2 regions of the Eubacterium ramulus genome follow, and region 1 is predicted to be linked to the other one. Evidence: predicted binding sites of a transcription regulator. Region 1 holds the regulator's gene; the other holds the start of a gene.
The links. The regulator Rex, encoded in region 1, represses fermentation and respiration genes when NADH is low (regulators of the CRP and FNR family bind a similar motif). The targets are predictions, from matches to a motif close to ATTGTTAANNNNTTAACAAT.

Region 1 (3,421 bases):
GTGTCTCTGGCGCGTCTGCTGGTGACTCATCCAGATATCATCCTGTTGGATGAGCCGACGAACCACCTGGATATCGAATCTATTCAGTGGCTGGAGACATTTCTGATGAATTACAAAGGTGCTGTTGTGATTGTTGCCCATGACCGGTATTTTCTGGATCGGATTGTCACAAAAGTAGTGGAGATCAGTATGCATAAATCTGCGGTTTTTGACGGCAATTATACGGAGTATGCGAAGAAAGCAGCATTTGCCCGGGAGGAAGCACTGCGTGCCTATTACAATCAGCAGCGGGAAATCAAACATCAGGAAGCAGTTATCGAAAAATTGAAATCTTTCAATCGTGAAAAATCGATAAAGCGTGCGGAGAGTCGTGAAAAACAGCTGGCAAAAATAGATGTACTAGAAAAACCGCAGGAAGAAAAATCTGAGATGCATATGACACTGACTCCTTCTGTTATTAGCGGAAACGATGTACTGCGGGTGGAAGGTCTGTCCAAAGCTTATGATCAAAAGAAACTGTTTCAGGACATTTCTTTTGAAATCAAGCGTGGCGAACGGGTGGCTCTCATCGGTCAGAACGGAACCGGAAAAACAACGATTTTAAAAATATTAAATGAAAAAGTGGATGCAGATGCAGGTTCATTCACACTGGGAACGAATGTGAAAATCGGATATTACGACCAGGAGCAGCAGGTTCTTCATATGGAGAAGACATTGATGGAGGAGATTGCGGACGATTATCCAAAACTGACCCAGACCAGGATTCGAAATATTCTTGCTGCATTTTTATTTACCGAGGACGATGTGTTTAAAAGGGTCAGTGATTTAAGTGGTGGTGAGCGCGGTCGTCTGTCACTGGCAAAACTGATGCTCTCTGAGGCAAACTTCCTGATTTTGGATGAGCCTACGAATCATCTGGATATCGCTTCCAAAGAGATTCTGGAATCGGCTCTGAACCGTTATGAGGGAACGGTGTTGTTTGTATCTCATGACCGTTATTTTATTAACCGGACAGCGACCCGGATTCTGAATCTGACAGAGCAGAAGATTGTCAATTACATTGGCAATTATGATTATTATCTGGAGAAAAAAGAAACAAATGAACGGGCCTATCTGAATACCGGTGAGACGGTGGAAGTTGTGAAAGAAGATGTTTCTGAGGGGAAAACAGACTGGCAGTCTCAGAAAGAAGAGCAGGCCAAAAAGCGCAAAATCCAGAACCGTGTGAAAAAGATTGAGGAAGAAATTGAATCTCTGGAGGAAAAACTGTCGGAGCTGGAGGAACAGTTCCAGGATCCGGCGGTGGCTACTAATTCAGCCAAACTAGGAAAACTGCACAGTGAGCAGGTGGAAGTCCAGGAAAAACTGGATGGTCTGTATGAAGAGTGGGAAGCACTTGCATCGGATTGATAAAAAATTGACAAAAAGAAATGAACTGTATATAATAACCATAGATAACTGCAGAACGTTGCAGATGGTTGAAGGAGTATAGAAACAATGCAGAAGGAAATTTCACAGGCTGTCATACGGCGCATGCCTCGATATTATCGATATCTGGGAGAATTATTGGATGATGGAGTCGAACGGATTTCATCCAATGAACTCAGTGTCCGCATGAAAGTTACAGCATCACAGATTCGGCAGGATCTGAATAATTTTGGCGGATTTGGTCAGCAAGGATATGGTTATAATGTACAGTATCTGTATGAGGAAATCGGTAAGATTCTTGGTCTTGACAGACAGCATAATATTATTGTTGTCGGAGCCGGTAATATGGGACAGGCACTGGCAAATTATGTAAAATTTGAAAAACGTGGATTTGTGATCACAGGATTATTTGATGTAAATCCGGCATTGGCTGGATTGTCAGTACGTGGAATTGAGATACATATGATGGATGAACTTCCGGAGTTTTTAAAGACACAGCGTGTGGATATTGCAGTTCTGACACTTCCGAAGGAAAAAGCAGAACAGGCAGCGGAAAAGCTGGTAGAACTTGGCATCCATGCGATCTGGAATTTTGCACATCTGGATTTGGAACTTCCAGATGATGTCGTTGTAGAAAATGTTCATTTATCGGACAGTTTAATGCAGCTGTCTTATAACATTGTTCGCAGGCAGGATGATAAATAGGTAGGGAATAAAAAGCGCTTTGTTGTAAGGACAGGGCGCTTTTAGCATATGATGATAGGAAATTGCGTTTTGTTATAGAAGGGAAGGAACTGTCATGAAATATATTTTGAACAGTCGTGAAATGAAGCAGTGTGATGAAAATACGATGCGGCGACGGGGAATGCTCTCAGCAGTTCTGATGGAGCGGGCTGCCCTGGCAACGATGCAGGAGATTGTAAAGCGTTATCCAAATCCGGCGACAAAAGTGCTGGTAGTATGCGGGTCCGGGAACAACGGAGGAGATGGCGTGGCGGTTGCACGGTTGCTTTATCTGAAGGGATACAATGTGACAATTTATTTTGCCGGAAACCGGGAAAAAGCGACGGAGGAAACAAAACGGCAGATGTTTATTGCAGAACAGTATGGAGTGGAAATTTCTGATGAGTATCCAAAAGACATCGTGGACGTGATCGTAGATGCTTTGTTTGGCATCGGGCTCAGCCGTGAGGTAACGGGAAAATATGCAGAAATTCTTCAGAAAATGACGGAACAGGATGGATATAAAGTGGCAGTGGATATCGCATCCGGCATTTCTGCTGATACCGGTGCTGTTATGGGAACAGCGTTTGTAGCAGATCTGACGGTGACCTTTGGATTTATCAAAGCCGGTCAGCTGTTGTATCCGGGAGCAGAATATACTGGTGAGCTGAAAGTGGCAGATATTGGCATCGATGAGCAGAGTTTGTATGAGATCAAACCGGAACTGAAGGTGCTGGAGACATCGGATCTGAAACGATTGCCGCGGCGTGTGAACCGTTCGAATAAGGGAAGCTACGGAAAATTATTGATTTTGGCGGGATCGAAGCAGATGGCAGGAGCAGCTGTTTTTGCGGCAAAAGCAGCTTATCGCATGGGCTGTGGTCTGGTAAGGGTGGCAACGGTGGAAGAAAACCGGATAATTTTGCAGGAACAGGTGCCGGAGGCAGTTCTGGCAGTTTACAATAACGGGACAGATGTGGTAAAATTTGTAGAAACACAATTGCACTGGGCAGATGCTGTAGTGGCAGGTCCCGGAATCAGTCAGTCGGATTTGTCGGAACGCATGTTGTATGAATTGTTAAAACGGATACAGGTTCCTTGTCTGTGTGATGCGGATGCCCTGAATCTTCTCTCAAAGCATCCGGACTGGTGGAAACTGGTACAGTCTCCTCTGGTGATCACACCGCATCTGGGCGAGATGGCGAGACTGACCGGCCGGCCAATCACTGAAATCAGGGACCGGCTGGTACAGACAGCACAGGAGTTTGCA
Region 2 (3,421 bases), 240 kb from region 1:
AAAATATTTTTGCCAAGCAGTCCGTATTCTCTTGCCTGGTTAATCGCAATCTGCAGACGTTCTACCGCGATCGGATACTCTGCACGCACATAAATGTAACCCTGATCTGCACCGATAGCATAGCCCGCAATAGCCATAGCCTCAAGTACAACATGTGGATCACCTTCCAGAACAGAACGATCCATAAATGCACCCGGATCTCCCTCATCGGCATTACAACAGACATATTTCTGCACATTTCCACGGTTTCCGGAAGCAAATCTCCATTTCAGACCAGTCGGGAATCCTGCACCACCACGTCCTCTTAAACCACTGTCTAAAATTGTCTGGATAACTTCATCCGGAGTCATCTCTGTCAGAACTTTTCCAAGTGCTTCATAGCCGCCGGTTCCAATATATTCATCAATGCTTTCCGGATTGATGACACCACAGTTTCTCAATGCGATTCTGTGCTGTTTTTTATAGAAAGTTGTCTCATTTAAGGATTTGATTCCTTCCGGCGCCTGAGCCTCATGGTATACGAGACGTTCCACGATACGACCTTTTAATAAATGCTCGGAAACAATCTCCTCAACATCCTCCGGACGTACTTTGGAATAAAACACTGCCTCCGGATAAACAATCATAACCGGTCCTTCTGCACACAGACCATGGCATCCTGTTTTAACAACCGCTACTTCATTTTGTAATCTATTTTTCTTTAATTCCTCTTTTAAAGTCTGAATAATCTGCTGACTTCCGGAAGAAGTACATCCGGTTCCTCCACAGACTAATACATGTGAACGATACATTTAGTCACACCCCCATTACATATTCTCATCTACGTGAAGTAAATATTTATCCAACACCTGACCTCTTACAAGATGCTGTTCCAAAATTTCTTTTGCTTTTTCTTCGTTTACTTTCACATACGTTACTTTTTCTTTGCCCGGTTCATATACTTCTACGATCGGCTCATACTGACATAATCCGATACAACCGGTCTGGGTGACTGTCACATGCTCCAATTTTCTATCTTCTACTTCTTTTACGAGCAGATTTAAAACCGGACGCGCACCGCTTGCGATTCCACAGGTAGCCATGCCGACAACAACACGTGTATTATCTGCATGTTCAGAACGCATTCCGATCTGCCCTTTCATTTTATCCCGAATGGCTTTCAATTCTTCTAATGATTTCATATGATCCCTCCTTCGAATTACCCGGGGTAATTCTGCATTCTATTAATATCCGATTCATTTTCTTCCAGATAATCTCTGATGAAGGAAGAAATTTCCGGTGTATCCAAAGGGATATCCCCAAGCATTTCCCGCATTTCCTTCGTATCCAGATGAAACTCTGCCTCATTCACCTGGTAGCCATAATAAAATTCAATATCCGGATGCATCACGATCAGTGAATAAACGGTCTCATTAAGATTTCCAAGCGGCATACAGTCAATATGATCGGTACAAAATATCGCCTGAATATCCGTCCCTTGACCCAACACGGATGATATGGAAAATGAGCCGCCGGTACATTCTGCTTCCTGTTTAAAAAACGGAATTCCGAGTCCGACTTTCCGGGTAGTCCTTGTAGTATAAAAAGGATCTGTCACCCGCTTCACTGTCTCTGCATCCATTCCTGTTCCGTTGTCCTTGATCTGAACCTTTATCTGCTGTTTAAACGTATTTACCCAAACCATGATTTTAATTTGTGTCGCTTTTGCGGATATGGAATTTTGTGAGATATCCAGAATATTTAATGATATTTCCGGTAACATTACATGTATTTTGCCAGAATACCATCCAGCTCATCCGGAGTCAGACGACCATACACATCATCATTGATCATCATAACCGGCGCAAGACCACAGGCACCGATACAACGACAGGCATCCAGAGAGAATTTTCCATCAGCAGTACACTGACCACCGGCAATTCCGAGAATGTCCATAAGCTTGTTATAGATATCACCTGAGCCCTTTACATAGCAGGCTGTTCCGAGACATACAGAAATTTTGTACTGTCCTTTCGGATATAAATTGAACTGGGAGTAAAAGGTTGCTACTCCGTAGATTTTTTCCATTGGCACATCCAGTTCATCTGAGATCATTTTCTGAACTTCATATGGAAGATAGCCGTAGATTTCCTGCGCCTTCTGCATGATCGGCATCAAACAGCCTTTATCTTCGCGCAGTTCGTCGATGACTGCATGCAGCATCGCTTCCTGTTCCTGTGTTCCGTTAAACGGAACAGATTTTGTTTTTTCCAAAATTATCCCTCCTAATATCCAATGTACTTTTTTTAATACATCTGTCTTTTATACTACCATCTGTTTTCACAATAATCAACAATTTTTTCTGGTTAGGTTTGTATAATTTATATACTTTTTATCACATAATTGTTCAAACTGCAATACATGTGCAAGTATGTTATAAAAATAACAAGTCTTTTTTGTTGAAATATAACAAATTACATGCTATACTAATTCAAAAATATTGTGCATTTAAAAAAGTACAAAATCAGAAATTTTGGAGGCTGCTATGACGATCGCACAAATCATTTCGCTGCTGGAAGCCACTTCTCTGTCTGACACGCCGGACCTTGAGCACACCATTGAAAGTGTCTGTGGATCTGACATGATGAGTGATGTTCTGGCATTTATCAAAAAAGATGCATTATTACTGACCGGTCTGAATAACCTGCAGGTCATCCGCACCGCTGAGATGCTTGATATTGTCTGTCTGGTCTTTGTACGGGGCAAACAACCTCAGCCGGAGATGCTGCAGATGGCTGAAAATCTCGGCATAACTGTTCTGACCACGGAACACACTATGTTTGATGCCTGCGGCATTTTATATCATGCAGGACTACGGGGAGGAAGCCGAAACGATGCCTAGTATACATTATCAATACACCGTGGATGGTGATGATTTCACCCTGGCCGGTGAAGCAAGCAGTGCTTTAAAGCAGACACTAAAACTAATGAACCTGGATGCAGATATCATCCGCCGCTGTGCCATTGCCATGTATGAAGGAGAAATCAATATGGTAATCCATGCAAACGGTGGTATCATCGACGTAGATATCTTTCCGGATAAAGTTGTCATGGTGCTGACGGATCACGGTCCCGGAATCCCTGATGTGCCGCTTGCTATGCAGGAGGGATATTCCACCGCCGGTGAAGAGGTCCTGAATCTTGGTTTCGGAGCCGGTATGGGACTTCCAAACATGAAGCGTTCTTCCGATGAAATGCATATCGACACTTCCATTGGTGTCGGGACTACCGTCACCATGACTATCTATATAAGGACGATCTGATCATGAATAAATTTTTTCACTCAGTTTATCTGGACAGTGACAAATGTACCGGATGTATCACTTGCCTGAAACGATGTCCTACACAGGCCATCCGCGTCAGAGACGGAAAAGCACATATC

Region 2: the regulator Rex is predicted to act here: its motif matches at 2,410-2,429, upstream of ACIRUQ_RS06840 (NAD(P)H-dependent oxidoreductase subunit E).

Annotation. Positions count from the first base shown of each region.
Region 1 is NZ_CP173382.1:1,692,778-1,696,198, reverse strand. It holds gene ACIRUQ_RS08145 (ABC-F family ATP-binding cassette domain-containing protein) at 1-1,410, shown strand, start outside; gene ACIRUQ_RS08140 (redox-sensing transcriptional repressor Rex) at 1,498-2,133, shown strand; gene ACIRUQ_RS08135 (bifunctional ADP-dependent NAD(P)H-hydrate dehydratase/NAD(P)H-hydrate epimerase) at 2,228-3,421, shown strand, end outside.
Region 2 is NZ_CP173382.1:1,450,638-1,454,058, forward strand. It holds gene nuoF (NADH-quinone oxidoreductase subunit NuoF) at 1-791, opposite strand, end outside; gene ACIRUQ_RS06830 (ferredoxin) at 807-1,181, opposite strand; gene ACIRUQ_RS06835 (ATP-binding protein) at 1,199-1,762, opposite strand; gene ACIRUQ_RS06840 (NAD(P)H-dependent oxidoreductase subunit E) at 1,762-2,202, opposite strand; gene ACIRUQ_RS06845 (DRTGG domain-containing protein) at 2,525-2,881, shown strand; gene ACIRUQ_RS06850 (anti-sigma regulatory factor) at 2,874-3,302, shown strand; gene ACIRUQ_RS06855 ([Fe-Fe] hydrogenase large subunit C-terminal domain-containing protein) at 3,305-3,421, shown strand, end outside.